3 regions of the Enterobacter cloacae complex sp. HYC042_NIDB genome follow, and region 1 is predicted to be linked to each of the others. Evidence: predicted binding sites of a transcription regulator. Region 1 holds the regulator's gene; each other region holds the start of a gene.
What was found. Region 1 encodes sigma-54, which starts transcription at its own class of promoters, with help from an activator protein. Its sites were predicted from a motif close to GTTGGCACANNTTTCGCTNT; they were not measured.

Region 1 (5,801 bases):
AAGCCGTCGATAGCCGCGTACATGTCTTGCCCTTCCGCACTGGCATGGAGTTCACCCCCGTTAACATGCAGGGTTGCATCCGAGATATGAGTCACTTTCTCCACTTTTAACACAACGTAGACCTGATTGATCCTTTCGAAATACTGCTCGAGTTTCGCGAACTTAGCGTTCACGAAGTCACGTAAAGCCTCAGTAATCTCGACGTTATGTCCTGTGATATTGAGCTGCATAGTGTCTTCCTTATCGGTTGTGTCAGACCAGCTGTTTACGCTGGTTAGACGGCGGAATGGATAAAGACTCTCGATACTTCGCAACAGTACGACGTGCCACCATAATACCCTGATCGGACAGCATGGTGGTCAACTTACTGTCACTTAGTGGCTTCGCGGGGTTCTCCGCGGCGATCAACTTCTTCACCAGGGCGCGAATCGCCGTTGAGGAGGCTTCGCCGCCACCCTCGGTGTTCACGTGGCTGGAGAAGAAATACTTAAGCTCAAAAATACCGCGCGGACTGTGCAGATACTTCTGCGTAGTAACGCGGGAAATAGTGGATTCATGCATCTCGACGGCCTGGGCGATATCCGCCAGCACCATCGGCTTCATATACTCTTCGCCCTGCTCAAAGAAGGCCTGCTGCTGTTCGACGATGCAGCGGCTCACGCGAAGCAGGGTATCATTCCGGCTCTCCAGGCTCTTGATCAGCCATCGCGCTTCCTGAAGATTGCTGCGAATGTATTGATTGTCGGAGTCGTTGCGCGCGCTGGTACACATGGAGGCGTACTGCTGGTTGATTTGCAGGCGAGGGATGCTGTCAGAGTTCAGTTCAACGACCCAGCGGTCATTGTGTTTTCTGACCAGCACGTCCGGGATAACGTACTCGGGTTCGCTGGTCTGGATCGACTGACCGGGACGCGGATCGAGGGACTGGATCAGATTTACCGCCTCTTTCAGCACCTCTTCCTTCAGGCGCGTGACGCGCATCAGGGTGCGGAAATCGTGGTTAGCCAGAAGATCCAGATGATCGCTGATGATTAAGCGTGCCTCGTCGAGCCACGGCGTCTCTTTACTGAACTGAGAAAGCTGAATCAGCAGACAGTCGCGCAGGTCCTTCGCGGCCACCCCGACCGGATCGAAGCGCTGAATGCGTTTCAGTACCGCTTCAATCTCCTCAATCTCAATCTCTTCATCGCCCATGCTTTCCAGAATGTCGTCCAGCGTGACGGTCAAATAACCGGTGTCATCAACGGCGTCGACAATCGAGGTGGCAATGGCGCGGTCGGTATCGGAGAAGGGGGTAAGCTCTACCTGCCACATCAGGTAATCCTGCAGCGACTGGGTGGTTTCGCCCTGGTAGACCGGTAGCTCGTCGTCCTGGTAGTCTGCACGCGTGCCGGAAGGGGTCCCGGCGGTATAGATTTCATCCCAGCTGGCATCCAGCGGAAGCTCGTCCGGCATCTCTTTTTGTTCGAGTGCATCCGCGGTGTCGAGCGCTTCTGTGTCCTGTGACTGCTGGGTATCTACCTCGTCATGAAGATCGGCTTGCTCCAGCAGGGGATTGCTGTCCAGCGCCTGCTGGAGCTCCTGCTGGAGTTCTAAGGTGGACAGTTGCAACAGACGAATTGCCTGCTGTAACTGCGGCGTCATCGCCAGCTGTTGGCTGAGCCTTAATTGCAAACCTTGCTTCATGTTCAGAGCATTTTTCTCCGGTTCGGCGTTACGTTACCTCTACCCTATCAGAGTCTGAAGTCTTCCCCAAGATAGACGCGCTTAACATGATCGTCTTCGAGGATCTGCTGCGGCGTACCGTGAGCGATCAGATTGCCCTGGCTCACGATATACGCGCGTTCACATACCGCCAGCGTTTCACGAACGTTGTGGTCTGTGATCAGCACGCCAAGTCCGCTGTCACGCAGATGCTCGATAATGCGTTTAATGTCGATAACGGAGATCGGGTCAACGCCCGCAAACGGTTCATCCAGAAGGATAAACTTCGGATTGGCGGCCAGCGCGCGCGCAATCTCAACACGACGGCGTTCCCCCCCGGACAAGGCCTGGCCCAGGCTGTCGCGCAGGTGTTCGATATGAAACTCTTCCATCAGCTCGTTGGCGCGATCCTGACGCTGTTCGTTGGTCAGGTCGTCGCGAATTTGCAGGACCGCCATCAGGTTATCAAAGACGCTCAGACGACGAAAAATAGAGGCTTCCTGCGGCAGATAGCCGATGCCACGGCGCGCGCGCGCGTGCAGCGGCAGCAGGCTGATATCTTCATCGTCAATAATAATGTTGCCGGCATCGCGCGGCACAATACCCACCACCATGTAGAAGGTGGTGGTTTTACCCGCACCGTTCGGGCCAAGCAGGCCCACAATTTCGCCGGAGTTGACGGTCAGACTGACATCTTCTACGACACGACGGCCCTTATAGGCCTTCGCGAGATTTTTTGCAGTTAATGTTGCCATAGCGAATTAGTTACTCTTCTTCTGTGCCGGGGCCTGGCCCTTGCCTTTGTCCTGCAGCTGCGACGGAACCAGCACGGTGGTTACGCGTTTGCCTTTCTCGCTGGAGGCCTGCATTTTTTGCTCTTTCACCAGATAGGTAATCTGGTCACCGGTAATATTGCTGTCCAGCTGTTCCAGATACGCGTTTCCGGTCAGGATGACCAGGTCCTTCGCCAGCTCATAGTGCATATGCGAGGCGTGGCCCTTCACCGGCTTGCCGTTGTCCTGCATCTGGTAGAAGGTGGCCGGGTTGCCGTAACCATCAATGATCTCTTTGCCCTGCTCGCCGCCCGGACGGGTAACGACCACTTTATCGGCGTTAATTTTGATGGTCCCCTGAGTCATGACGACGTTACCCGTGAAGGTGACGACGTTACCCTGCATATCGAGAGACTGAGTGTCGGACTCGATATGGATCGGCTGGTCGGTATCGCCCGTTACAGCAAGCGCGGGGAGACTGGCCGCCAGCATCGCGCTGGCGATAATTACTTTAAGGCTGAGTTTGTTTGTTTTGAATTTCATAGGAGGTTCTAACCTTTTCAATCAGCTCGGCGTTCTTGCTGCGTAAGTTCCCGCGCATTCTTAAACCGCTGGAATTAAATGTTGTGCCATACAGTGTGACCAGATCCTGCGACGTCACGTCCTGGGTTACCAGGTTGATCTGGGCATTATCCGTCGTAATTTTTCGCAGTTGCGAGTCAGCGGTCAGGGCGTTGACTTCAACGTGGCCATACAGATAAAGCATACGGTCATTTGTCAGTTTGGCCCGATCTGACTTAATTGACCACGTCGGCACTTTGTCTTTATCGAAAGTGGTCATGACAGGTTGGGTAAACCACGAAACGCCGTCATCGGAAAAGTATTCAACGTGCTGGGCAATCAGGCGATAATTCAGCGCACCTTCCGGGCTATAGACCACGGTGTCGCTGTGATCGCTTTTATAGGTTGGATCGTTATTGTTGACGACTTCCGTTTGCGTATCGTCGCGATCGGCAAGGTTCACGCCAATCAATACCAGTGCGACAAGCGAAAGCAGAATGATAACCCAACGTCTGGTTTTACTCATATCGATTGCCCTTTGGCTTCATCAAGCTTGCCCTGCGCCAGCAGAAGCAGATCGCAGACTTCACGGACGGCACCCCGGCCACCGTTGATGTGGGTAACGTAGTCAGCGCGCGGGATCAACAGCGGATGAGCATCAGCAACCGCGATGCTGAGACCGACTTCAGCCATCACCGGCCAGTCAATCAGGTCGTCCCCGACGTAGGCCACGTTTTCCGGTGCGATAGCCAGTTTACCCAGTAAATCATTGAACGCTGCCATCTTATCGGATTGACCCTGGTAAAGATGGGTAATGCCTAAGGTTTCACAGCGGTCTTCTACCAGTTTAGCTTTTCGTCCGGTGATGATAGCAACCTCAATACCCGAGGTGAGCGCACAGCGGATACCGTAGCCGTCGCGAACGTTAAACGCTTTCAGCTCTTCACCATTATTGCCCATGTAAATCAGGCCATCGGAAAGTACGCCATCCACATCCAGAATGAGCAGACGAATATTTTCCGCCTTTGCCATCATCTGGGTACTGACCGGACCATAACAGGTTGCAAGGGATGCACCCGCATTACTCATTGTCTTATCCTTTATTACACTACGCCAGCGCGCAGCAGATCATGCATATGTACCACACCCAGCAACTGGTCGCCATCGGCAACCATAACGGAGGTGATATGGCGGGACTGCATCAGGTTCAGCACATCCACGGCCAGCGTTCCCGGACGCACGCGAATGCCGCCTGGCGTCATCACATCGGCAATGCCGAGCGTGCGGACATCTACACCCATGTCGAACACGCGACGCAGGTCGCCATCGGTGAAGATCCCCTGAATTTTCATCAGATCGTCGCACACGACCGTCATACCCAGATTCTTACGGGTGATTTCCAGCAGCGCATCACGCAGGGAGGCTTCTTTGCTGACGTGAGGGATCTCATCCCCGGTGTGCATAATATCGTTTACCCGCAGCAGCAGCTTGCGCCCCAGCGCGCCGCCCGGATGGGAGAGCGCGAAATCTTCCGGCGTAAAACCGCGGGCTTCAAGCAGCGCGACGGCAAGCGCATCGCCCATGACCAGCGCGGCGGTGGTGCTGGACGTTGGTGCCAGGCCGAGCGGGCAGGCCTCTTTCGGTACTTTAACGCACAGATGAATATCGGCTGCACGCGCCATGCTACTTTCCGGACGGCTGGTCATGCAAATCAGCGGCACCTGCAGACGCTTCAGTACGGGGATCAATGCCAGAATTTCATTGGACTCACCGGAGTTGGACAGCGCGATAACGACATCCTGCGGCGTGACCATCCCCAGGTCGCCGTGCGCGGCTTCCCCCGGGTGTACAAAGAAGGACGAGGTTCCGGTGCTGGCAAACGTTGCCGCCATTTTGCGCCCAATGTGGCCGGACTTGCCCATCCCCATCACCACGACTTTCCCGGCACAGTAGAATATCTTCTCACATGCCAGACTAAAATCCTGATTAATGTACTGATCTAACTGCGCCAGACCTTCACGTTCAATCTCCAGAACCTCTTTGCCTGCTTTCTGAAAGTCAAAACCCGGCTGCAATTCTATTTGCGACATAATGCGTTTCCGTTTACCCAGAGAGAAGAGGCGAGAGCCAGTACAGCATCGCCATCCATACGATAAATCCACCCGTCAGCAGCGCGCCTGCGCCTTTGCCGATCTGGCGTTGCCGCCGCCAGCAGAGCAGGGCAAATATCACGCTGACCAGCAACATCACCCCGTAATCGCGTGAAAACGCCAGAGGATTAAACGGCCCCGGCGTAATCAGAGCCGGCAGGCCCATGACAATCGCGATATTAAATATATTGGAGCCGATGATATTACCAATGGCGATGTCATCTTCCCCTTTACGCGCCCCCGCAATGGCGGTGGCCAGCTCCGGCAGGCTGGTGCCGATAGCAATAACCGTCAGGCCAATCGTCAGTTCGCTCATGGCAAAATAGTTCGCCAGTACCGTCGCGTTATCCACGACCATGCGCGTTGCCATCGGCATGATAATCAGCGCAACGCCAAGCCAGAGGAGGGCGACCGGCAGCGTGCCTTCCCGCGGGAGTTCGGCAACCTGTTCACGCGTCAGGCTATCCTGACCCTGTTTTTCCGCCTGGCGGGCAATTTTAACACTATACAGTAACCAGATGACGGCCAACGCCAGCAGGAAAATGCCGTCGCTATAGCTCAATACGCCATCATAAAATACGCACCCTGCCAGCAGGCTTACGACTAACATTAG
Region 2 (5,801 bases), 1.9 Mb from region 1:
TTACGGAACAGCTCCACATACAGTGTGCCAATTGTTGAAAGAAAACGGTTAGGGACGGTTCGCAGAATACCGAACAGCGAACCGACAAGAAACGCGATGATCCACGCCGTTATCGATAATGCCACGGTAACCTGAAAGCCGCTCCACAGCCAGCCAAGATAGGTGGTGTTGCCGAACGGGGCTTGTTGCAGGAAGATGCCCCAGTTCCAGTCTATTGACATAATAAACTCCAGAAAAAAGAGGGTAGCAGCGCTACCCTCGAAGATTGGTGAGAAGCTCTTTTTTCGCGCTGAGTGGGGAACGACCACTCAGCGTATATGTCTGTCCATGCTTCCCGACAATCGAGAGGGCAGGAGATCCCGCCCCTGTTGTTCTAATTAGTTAAGAGCCTTGTCATTTGGAGATTTGAACAGCGCTTTCATGTCGTCAGACAGTTCAAAGTTCATATTGAGATTTTTTGGTGGAATCGGGTTCTTAAACCACTTGTCGAACCATTTTTCCGCTTCGCCGGAGGTCTGCACCTGGGCGATAGTGTCATCGATCAGCTTTTTGAACTGCGGATCGTCTTTACGCAGCATGCAGCCGTAGGCTTCTTTGGACTGCGCGGTACCGACGATATCCCAGTTGTCTGGTTTCTTCGCCTTCGCACGTTCGCCCGCCAGCAGGGCGTCATCCATCATAAACGCGACGGCACGACCGCTTTCCAGCGTACGGAAGGAGTCGCCATGGTCTTTCGCGCTGATGATGCGCATATCCATTTTCTTCTCGTCGTTCAGCTTGTGCAGCAGGACTTCAGAAGTGGTACCGGAGGTCACAACGACCGCTTTGCCTTTCAGGTCCGCAAAATCTTTGATTGCGCCGCCCTTCTTGGTCAGCAGACGGGTGCCCACGACAAAGATGGTGTCAGAGAAGGCCGCCTGTTTTTGACGCTCCAGATTGTTGGTGGTGGAACCACACTCGAAGTCAAAGGTGCCGTTTTGCAGCAGCGGAATACGGTTCTGTGAAGTGATTGGGATCAGCTTCACCTGCAGGTCAGGTTTGTTCAGCTTTTTCTTCACAGCTTCAACGATAGCGTTGGAGTAATCCTGTGAATAGCCTACGACTTTTTGCGTGTTGTCGTAGTAAGAGAACGGGACGGAAGATTCACGGTGGCCGACCACGATGACGCCGTTTTTGGCAATCTTGTCGAGAGTGCTGCCTGCTGCCGGAGCGTCTTCAGCGTGAACCACGCCTGCGGACATTCCCATAACCAGCATTGCTGTGGCCAGTTTACGTAATTGCATACCCAACTCCTTTCTTATCAGCGCCAGTGACGCATAGATACCCATTGTGATGTTGTTATATCTCGCGCAATGCGAGTGCAGTGTTATGCAAGCTTGTTAACATTTAGTCTGGCTTAATGTAAAGATTTTGCTGCGTTATTGTTTATTTTTGCGAAGCGCGCCGCACCATTCAGAGGCAATAATCTCCCGTTGCACCGTTTCGGTGCTAGCGACGATCTACACTGGTGCGACAAGGTTGCACGTTAAGCCAGACAGCGTTTACGTGAATAAATAAAGCAACAGGCGTGCCAGAATTGAAGATTGGGAGGAAATTGCCGGGTAAGGCGCAGCCGCCACCCGGCATCAGAAGGCAAGATTATTTATGACGCTGACGCAGGCTCATCAGCACGGCGCCAAAGCCGAACAGCGCGGTCAGGATCCACAGCGGCCAGTTGCCGGTGCGGGCGTACGGCGTCAGGCCCGTGGTTGGCGTGACTTTGGTTGTCAGCACTTCACGGGTGAACTGCGGGATCATGGCCTGGATTTCGCCCTGCGGGCCAATCACGGCGGTGATGCCGTTATTGGTGCTACGCAGCAGCGGACGCGCCAGCTCCAAAGAACGCATGCGTGCCATCTGGAAGTGCTGCCACGGGCCGATTGATTTACCGAACCACGCATCATTGGAGATGGTCAGCAGATAGTCGGTGTCCGGGCGGAAGTTATCGCGCACCTGCTCGCCGAGGATGATTTCGTAGCAGATGGCGGCCGTCAGGGCCAGACCGTGCGCGTGAAGCTGGGGCTGAACGTACGGACCGCGGCTGAAGGAGGACATCGGCAGGTCAAAGAACGGTGCCAGCGGACGCAAAATAGACTCCAGCGGCACAAATTCACCGAACGGCACGAGGTGGTTCTTGTTGTACCGGTCGGTGGAGTGGTAGCTGTATTCGCTGTCTTTGCCGAGCGTAATAATGGTGTTGTAGGTGTCGTAGCGGTTCTGCTGATTCAGGCGCGCATCAACAATGCCGGTAATCAGGGTGCTGCCACGCGCCACCAGCAGATCGTTCATCATGTTGAGGAACGGCTGCTGGTTAATTTCCAGATCGGGAATAGCGGATTCTGGCCAGATAATCAGCTGCGATTTGCCCATCACCTCTTCGGTGGCGTTGGCGTAGATCTTCAGCGTGTTCAGCAGCTCTTTTTCGTCCCACTTCATGGACTGCGGGATATTCCCCTGCACCATGGAAACCTGCATGGCGCGCTCGGGCTCGGGCGTGAACCACTGGATATAGCGCAGCGGGAAGGGCAGGGCGAACAGCACCAGCGCCACAGCCAGCGGCTTCCAGCCGCGCGTGACCAGCGCCAGTACCAGCAGGCCGCTCACCACCATCAGCAGGAAGTTAATGGCTTCAACGCCCATTACCGGTGCCAGACCTTTCAGCGGGCCGTCAATCTGGCTGTAGCCGAACTGCAGCCACGGGAAGCCGGTCAGCACCCAGCCGCGGAGGAACTCGGTAATCTGCCAGACCACCGGCGCGGCAATGGCGACACGAAGCCAGGTGGTTTTAGGCCACAGGCGAGAGAGAATTCCGGCGAACAGACCGGTATAGAGCGAGAGATAGGCGGCGAGCAGGACGACCAGGAAGACGTTAACCGGCCCCGGCATCCCGCCAAACTGTGCGATGCTGACGTAGACCCAGTTAATGCCGGAGCCAAATAGCCCCAGCCCCCAGAAGTAGCCGATCGCAGCGGCCTGTACCGGACGACGATTCAGGGTTAACCCCTGAAGCCCCATCAGGGAGAGAATAGCCGCGGGCCAGATATCGTAAGGAGAAAAAGCCAGCGTACCGCTGGCTCCGAGTAACAGCGCCAGCAGCAAACGGACGCGCTGGCGTTCAAGCAATGGGGCAAATGCCATTTACATTAATCTTCCAGTTTTGGCACCGGTGAATCGTCCGGCGTTCTGACGTGAACCTGTATAATACGTCGGCTGTCGGCCATTGCCACTTTGAACTGGTAACCGTCGATGTCAACGGTCTCACCGCGCGCCGGAAGATGGCCAAAGGCCTGCATCACCAGCCCGCCAATGGTATCGACCTCTTCATCGCTGAAGTGGGTACCGAAGGCGTCGTTGAAATCTTCAATCGAGGCCAGCGCGCGCACGGTCCAGGTGTGGCGACTAAGCTGACGGAAGTCGATATCTTCTTCTTCGTCGTACTCGTCTTCGATTTCGCCCACGATCAGCTCAAGAATATCTTCGATCGTGACAAGACCTGAGACACCGCCGAATTCATCAATAACAATCGCCATGTGGTAACGCTGAGAGCGAAACTCTTTCAGCATCCGATCCACACGTTTACTTTCCGGCACGACCACGGCCTGGCGTAACACTTTTTCCATGCTGAAGGCTTCGGCATCGCTGCGCATAAACGGCAGCAGATCTTTGGCCATCAAAATCCCTTCGATGTGATCTTTATCTTCGCTGATGACCGGGAAACGCGAGTGGGCGGATTCGATGATCACATCGAGGCACTCGTCCAGCGTCTGGTTACGTTTCAGGGTGATCATCTGCGAGCGGGGGATCATGATGTCGCGGACGCGCTGGTCGGCAATGTCCATGACCCCTTCGAGCATTTCGCGCGTATCTTCGTCGATAAGGTCGTTCTGCCCGGAATCACGAATCAGCTCCAGCAGTTCATCACGGTTTTTCGGCTCGCCGTGGAAAAGCTGGTTCAGAATGAGGGAGAAAAATCCCTTTTTACTGGTTGTCGTGTCGCTACTGTGTGAATTGTCGTCGCTCATGGCGTTTGTTAAGGGTTCTCTTGTTAGTTCAATGTTAACCGCCGCGCTATGTCCCTGCGCGGCGGCATGGTAGTCAGTAACTGACTATTCTTTCTCGGCAATGTACGGATCCTCATAGCCCAGAGCAAGCATTATCTCTGTCTCAAGGGACTCCATCTCTTCCGCTTCGTCATCTTCAATGTGGTCGTAGCCCAGCAGGTGCAGGCTGCCGTGTACCACCATATGCGCCCAGTGGGCTTCCAGCGGTTTCTGCTGCTCTTTGGCTTCCTGCTCAACCACCTGACGGCAGATGATCAGATCGCCCAGCAGCGGCATCTCAATACCCGGCGGCGCTTCGAACGGGAAAGAGAGCACGTTGGTTGGCTTATCTTTCCCGCGGTAGGTCAGGTTAAGCTCATGGCTTTCCGCTTCATCCACCAGGCGAATCGTGACTTCTGATTCTTCCTGAAACTGGGGGATTACCGCATCCAGCCATTTCTGAAACTGTGCCTCTTCTGGCATGCCGGAATTGTCTTCACATGCCAGCTGTAAATCGAGGATCACCTGACTCATTTCTGTTCTTGCTCCTGCGCTTCGCGCTTACGTTCCGCGGCCTGTTCGGCCCTGCGTTTTTGATCCGCCTCTTCCCAGGCTTCATAGGCGTTAACGATGCGCGCGACCACCGGGTGGCGAACGACGTCTTCACTGTGGAAGAAGTTAAAGCTAATTTCGTCTACCTCTGACAGCACCTCAATGGCGTGGCGCAGGCCTGATTTAGTGCTGCGCGGCAGGTCGATCTGGGTGACGTCACCGGTGATCACCGCTTTCGAGTTGAAGCCGATACGCGTCAGGAACATTTTCATCTGTTCGATGGTGGTGTTCTGGCTTTCATCGAGAATGATGAACGCGTCGTTGAGCGTGCGGCCGCGCATGTAGGCGAGCGGGGCCACTTCGATCACGTTACGTTCGATCAGCTTCTCCACTTTCTCGAAGCCGAGCATTTCAAACAGCGCGTCGTACAGCGGGCGCAAATAGGGGTCCACTTTCTGACTCAAATCGCCCGGCAGGAAGCCGAGTTTTTCACCCGCTTCAACGGCAGGACGGGTCAGCAGGATACGACGGATCTCCTGACGCTCCAGCGCATCCACCGCAGCGGCAACCGCCAGATAGGTTTTACCTGTACCCGCGGGACCCACGCCGAAGGTGATGTCATGGTCAAGAATGTTGGCGATGTACTGCGCCTGGTTCGGCGTACGCGGCTTGATGACGCCACGCTTGGTCTTGATATTGATCGCCTTGCCGTAGTCCGGCACGCTTTCCGCGCTCTGCTCAAGCACGCGCGCCTCTTTAATGGCGAGGTGGATCTGTTCCGGCTCGATATCCTGAATTTCGCCGCGCATCGGGGCGGTATCGACATACAGGCTGCGTAGAATATCTGCTGCCGCGTTGACGCAGATAGGGCGTCCGGTGAGTTTGAAATGGTTATCGCGACGATTGATTTCGATACCCAGACGTCGCTCCAGTTGTTTGATGTTGTCATCAAACGGCCCGCACAGGCTCAGCAGGCGAGCGTTGTCTGCGGGCTCAAGGCTAATTTCACGCGTATCTATGTTCAAACTGTTCCTCTTTAATTGGTTAACTGACCCGCTGCCACACGGCGCAATAGAACGGTCATTACCGAAATTATTCACGCCACAGAATAAAGGCGCAAGCGTTGCGGTAGATATTGGGGGTGATGAGAGGAAATACAAGGCCTGCCGA
Region 3 (5,801 bases), 480 kb from region 1:
TACAATACGGCCTCTGAGCTGCACGAAGTGATCCTGCGTGCCGGCTATAACTTCGATATGGGCGCGGGGTTGATGTTCACCAACGCCTACAACGTGGGGAGGTGGGATGAGCTCAAGCACAGCTATAACGAAATAGAGGGGTGGTATCCGCTCTTTAAACCGACGGACAAACTCACCTTCCAGCCGGGCGGGTTGATCAACGACAGCAGCGCCGGTTCGGGTGGCGCGGTTTATTTAGATACCAACTATAAATTCACGGACGGGTTTAATCTGACGTTCCGCTATCGCTATAACCATAACAATTACGATACGCCGGACTATAACGGGCAGATGGATAAGAACGACACGCACGAATTCGCCAACTACTGGAATTTCAAGGTGACGGATGCGTTTTTCTACACCTTTGAGCCGCATTTTTTCCAGCGGATAAATGATTACCACAGCAAAAATGGCAAAGACCATCACTGGGAAATTACCAACAAGTTCAGCTATAAGATCGACAGAAACTGGCTGCCGTACCTCGAACTCCAGTGGCTGGACAGATGGAATGATTACAACCGCGAGCAGTACAGGATCCGCCTGGGGTTACGTTATTCGTTCTAATAAAAAAGCCGCTGATTTCTCAGCGGCTTTTTTTACTACGGATTGACCGTATTAGTCTTCTTTCGCACCGCGCATAGCACGTTTACGATCGTTCTCGGTCAGGTGACGTTTACGGATACGAATTGACTGTGGAGTCACTTCTACCAGTTCGTCATCATCAATGAACTCCAGAGCCTGCTCCAGGGTCATCTTGATCGGTGGAACCAGAACCGTTGCTTCGTCAGTACCGGACGCACGCATGTTGGTCAGCTTCTTACCGGTCAGGCAGTTTACCGTCAGGTCGTTAGAACGGCTGTGAATACCGATGATCTGGCCTTCGTAAACTTCAGCACCGTGACCCAGGAACAGCTTACCGCGATCCTGCAGACCGAACAGCGCAAACGCAACCGCTTTACCCTGACCGTTGGAGATCAGTACGCCGTTGTTACGCTGGCCCACTTCGCCCGGACGAACGTCGTCGTAGTGGCTGAAGGTGGAATACAGCAGGCCGGTACCGGAGGTCATGGTCATGAACTCAGAACGGAAGCCGATCAGGCCACGGCTTGGGATCACGTAGTCGAGACGTACGCGGCCTTTACCGTCTGGATTCATGTTTTTCAGGTCGCCTTTACGCTCGCCCAGTGCCTGCATCACAGAGCCCTGGTGCTGCTCTTCTACGTCCAGCGTTACGTTTTCGAACGGCTCTTGTTTACGGCCATCGATTTCACGGAAGATTACTTTCGGACGGGAAACCGCCATCTCGAAACCTTCACGACGCATGTTTTCGATCAGAACAGACAGGTGCAGCTCACCACGACCGGAAACGCGGAATGCATCAGCGTCTTCGGTTTCTTCAACGCGCAGCGCAACGTTGTGCACCAGCTCTTTGTTCAGACGGTCAAGGATCTGACGAGAGGTAACGAACTTACCTTCTTTACCACAGAACGGAGAGGTGTTGACGTTGAAGAACATGGATACGGTTGGTTCATCAACGGACAGGGCTGGCAGCGCTTCGACGTTCTGCGGATCGCAGATGGTGTCGGAGATGTTCAGTTCACCCAGACCGGTGATCGCGATGATGTCGCCCGCTTCAGCGATGTCGCTCTCGATACGCTCAAGACCCAGGTGAGTCAGGACTTTACCGACTTTACCGTTACGGGTTTTGCCTTCGCTATCGATGATAGTGACCTGCTGGTTAGGCTTCACTTTACCGCGCTTGATACGGCCAATGCCGATTACGCCAACGTAGTTGTTGTAGTCGAGCTGGGAGATCTGCATCTGCAGGGTGCCTTCCAGGTCAACGTTTGGCGCAGGAACACGGTCAACAATCGCCTGATACAGCGGGGTCATGTCTTCAGCCATGTCTTCGTGGTCCAGACCTGCGATACCGTTCAGCGCAGAGGCGTAAACGATAGGGAAGTCCAGCTGCTCGTCGGTCGCGTCGAGGTTAACGAACAGGTCGAAGACCTGGTCAACAACCCAGTCAGGACGCGCGCCAGGGCGGTCAACTTTGTTGATAACAACGATTGGCTTCAGACCATGGGCAAAAGCTTTTTTGGTCACGAAGCGCGTCTGTGGCATTGGGCCATCCATTGCGTCAACGACCAGCAGAACGGAGTCTACCATGGACATTACACGTTCAACTTCACCACCGAAGTCGGCGTGCCCTGGGGTATCAACGATGTTGATACGGTAGTCATTCCATTTAATCGCGGTGTTTTTCGCGAGGATGGTAATCCCACGCTCTTTCTCCAAATCGTTGGAGTCCATCACGCGTTCTTGGGTTTCGGCACGCGCATCAAACGTACCGGATTGCTGCAGCAGCTTATCAACCAGGGTAGTTTTACCATGGTCAACGTGCGCGATGATGGCGATGTTACGCAAATTTTCGATCACAACTTTGCCTCAGGCATTTAGAAATAGCGCGTTATTGTACACGGATTAATCGCACTACAAAACAGGATCACAAACATCCCCCGCAAACAAGTATTGCAGAGATGCTTTGTGATCGCTTTCACGGAGCGGTAAAAGGGCACTTTAACGTAAATTGCACCAATATGGTGCTTAATGTTCACATTGAAGCACTATACTGGTGCAAAAAATCCATCATGGTGCAGCCCTTTTGCACTATGGTGCGCATGATAACGCCTTTTTGGGGTGTTTTAAAAGTTGGCACAGATTTCGCTTTATAAAAAATACATGGCAACAGCCAGTACCAACAGAAATTGAAGACCTCGTTACCACGACGACAATGACCAATCTGGAGAGTTAAGTATGTCCGCTGAACACGTTTTGACGATGCTGAACGAACATGAAGTGAAGTTTGTTGATCTGCGCTTCACCGATACCAAAGGTAAAGAACAGCACGTCACAATCCCTGCTCATCAGGTGAACGCCGAATTCTTTGAAGAAGGCAAAATGTTTGACGGCTCCTCCATTGGTGGCTGGAAAGGCATTAACGAATCCGACATGGTTCTGATGCCAGACGCAACCACAGCGGTCATTGATCCGTTCTTCGAAGAACCAACTCTGATCATTCGCTGCGACATCCTCGAGCCAGGCACGCTGCAGGGCTACGACCGCGACCCACGTTCTATCGCTAAACGCGCTGAAGAGTACCTGCGTTCCACCGGCATCGCGGACACCGTTCTGTTCGGGCCAGAGCCAGAGTTCTTCCTGTTCGACGACATCCGCTTCGGTGCCTCTATTTCTGGCTCCCACGTGGCTATCGACGACATCGAAGGCGCATGGAACTCTTCCACCAAATACGAAGGTGGTAACAAAGGTCACCGTCCTGGTGTGAAAGGCGGTTACTTCCCGGTTCCTCCGGTCGACTCTGCACAGGATATCCGTTCCACCATGTGTCTGGTGATGGAAGAGATGGGCCTGGTTGTTGAAGCGCACCACCACGAAGTGGCGACTGCGGGTCAGAACGAAGTGGCAACCCGCTTCAACACCATGACCAAAAAAGCGGACGAAATTCAGATCTACAAATACGTTGTGCACAACGTTGCGCACCGTTTCGGTAAAACCGCGACCTTCATGCCAAAACCAATGTTTGGCGACAACGGTTCCGGTATGCACTGCCACATGTCTCTGTCCAAGAACGGTACCAACCTGTTCTCTGGCGACAAATATGCCGGTCTGTCCGAGCAGGCGCTGTATTACATCGGTGGTGTTATCAAACACGCTAAAGCGATCAACGCCCTGGCGAACCCAACCACTAACTCCTACAAGCGTCTGGTCCCGGGCTACGAAGCCCCAGTTATGCTGGCCTACTCTGCGCGTAACCGTTCTGCTTCCATCCGTATCCCGGTGGTGGCGTCTCCGAAAGCGCGTCGTATCGAAGTGCGCTTCCCGGACCCAGCGGCTAACCCATACCTGTGCTTCGCAGCGCTGCTGATGGCCGGTCTGGACGGTATCAAGAACAAGATCCACCCAGGCGAAGCGATGGACAAAAACCTGTACGACCTGCCGCCAGAAGAAGCGAAAGAGATCCCACAGGTTGCTGGCTCTCTGGAAGAAGCCCTGCAGGCGCTGGATGCAGACCGCGAGTTCCTGACTGCGGGTGGCGTATTCACTGACGACGCTATCGATGCTTACATCGCCCTGCGTACTGAAGAGAACGACCGCGTGCGTATGACTCCGCATCCGGTTGAGTTCGAACTGTACTACAGCGTTTAATTTAGTTGTTTTACCCGGCGTCAAAAGCGCCGGGGGTAGTTGCCGTGGAAACTTTTAGCCCATCTCCGGATGGGCTTTTTTCTCCACCAACAACCTGATCTCACGCGCTTTTTACGCCGAAACCGCTATACTGCACTAAAACAGTGCAACGACTCCAGGAGACTGCTGAATGGCAACTGGCACGCTGCCCGATGCTGGGCAGATCCTCAATTCTTTGATTAACAGCATTCTGCTGGTCGACGACGAGCTGGCCGTCCATTACGCCAACCCGGCGGCGCAACAGCTGCTCGCCCAGAGTTCCCGCAAACTGTTTGGCACCCCGCTTCCTGAGTTGTTGAGCTATTTCTCGCTGAATATTGGCCTGATGCAGGAAAGTTTGCAGGCCGGTCAGGGGTTCACCGATAACGAAGTCACGCTGGTGATCGACGGGCGCTCACATATTCTTTCCCTTACTGCGCAACGTTTGCCGGAAGGACTGATCCTGCTGGAAATGGCGCCGATGGATAATCAGCGTCGCCTGAGCCAGGAGCAGCTTCAGCATGCGCAGCAAATTGCCGCCCGTGACCTGGTGCGCGGTCTGGCGCATGAAATCAAAAACCCGCTGGGTGGGTTACGCGGCGCGGCGCAGCTTCTGACCAAAGCCCTGCCCGACCCTGCGCTGGCGGAGTATACCAACGTCATCATTGAGCAGGCGGACCGCCTGCGTAACCTGGTCGATCGCCTGCTCGGGCCGCAGCAGCCGGGTATGCACGTTTCAGAAAGCATTCATAAAGTCGCTGAACGGGTGGTGAAGCTCGTCTCCATGGAGCTGCCGGAGAACGTCACGCTGGTGCGTGATTACGACCCAAGCCTGCCGGAACTGGCGCATGACCCGGACCAGATTGAGCAGGTTCTGCTGAATATTGTGCGCAATGCCCTGCAGGCGCTGGGGCCGGAAGGCGGCGAGATTATTTTACGCACCCGCACCGCCTTCCAGCTTACGCTGCACGGCGTGCGCTATCGTCTGGCGGCACGCATCGACGTTGAGGATAACGGGCCTGGCATTCCTTCTCATCTGCAGGACACCCTGTTCTACCCAATGGTAAGCGGGCGCGAAGGCGGTACGGGACTGGGCTTATCTATCGCCCGCAGCTTGATCGATCAGCACTCCGGAAAAATTGAATTTACCAGTTGGCCGGGACATACCGAGTTTTCGGTTTTCCTGCCGATTAAAAAATAAAGGTGACGTTTATGCAACGAGGGATAGTCTGGGTAGTCGATGACGATAGCTCCATCCGTTGGGTGCTTGAACGCGCGCTCACAGGGGCAGGTTTAAGCTGCACGACGTTTGAGAGCGGCAGCGAGGTGCTCGACGCACTCACCACCAAAACGCCGGACGTTCTGCTGTCGGATATTCGCATGCCGGGCATGGACGGGCTGGCGCTGTTAAAGCAGATCAAACAGCGCCATCCTATGCTTCCGGTCATCATAATGACGGCTCATTCCGACCTGGATGCCGCGGTGAGCGCCTATCAGCAAGGGGCGTTCGATTACCT

Region 2: the regulator sigma-54 is predicted to act here: its motif matches at 1,556-1,575, upstream of OKF39_RS07170 (amino acid ABC transporter substrate-binding protein).
Region 3: the regulator sigma-54 is predicted to act here: its motif matches at 2,751-2,770, upstream of glnA (glutamate--ammonia ligase).

The regions. Positions count from the first base shown of each region.
Region 1 is NZ_CP109650.1:4,369,924-4,375,724, reverse strand. Features, by position in the region: gene hpf (ribosome hibernation promoting factor) at 1-230, opposite strand, end outside; gene rpoN (RNA polymerase factor sigma-54) at 253-1,686, opposite strand; gene lptB (LPS export ABC transporter ATP-binding protein) at 1,734-2,459, opposite strand; gene lptA (lipopolysaccharide ABC transporter substrate-binding protein LptA) at 2,466-3,020, opposite strand; gene lptC (LPS export ABC transporter periplasmic protein LptC) at 2,989-3,564, opposite strand; gene kdsC (3-deoxy-manno-octulosonate-8-phosphatase KdsC) at 3,561-4,127, opposite strand; gene kdsD (arabinose-5-phosphate isomerase KdsD) at 4,142-5,128, opposite strand; gene OKF39_RS20890 (calcium/sodium antiporter) at 5,142-5,801, opposite strand, start outside.
Region 2 is NZ_CP109650.1:1,513,510-1,519,310, forward strand. Features, by position in the region: gene OKF39_RS07165 (amino acid ABC transporter permease) at 1-221, opposite strand, end outside; gene OKF39_RS07170 (amino acid ABC transporter substrate-binding protein) at 378-1,283, opposite strand; gene lnt (apolipoprotein N-acyltransferase) at 1,639-3,177, opposite strand; gene corC (CNNM family magnesium/cobalt transport protein CorC) at 3,183-4,061, opposite strand; gene ybeY (rRNA maturation RNase YbeY) at 4,146-4,613, opposite strand; gene OKF39_RS07190 (PhoH family protein) at 4,610-5,656, opposite strand.
Region 3 is NZ_CP109650.1:119,568-125,368, forward strand. Features, by position in the region: gene ompL (porin OmpL) at 1-603, shown strand, start outside; gene typA (ribosome-dependent GTPase TypA) at 655-2,478, opposite strand; gene glnA (glutamate--ammonia ligase) at 2,857-4,266, shown strand; gene glnL (nitrogen regulation protein NR(II)) at 4,436-5,485, shown strand; gene glnG (nitrogen regulation protein NR(I)) at 5,497-5,801, shown strand, end outside.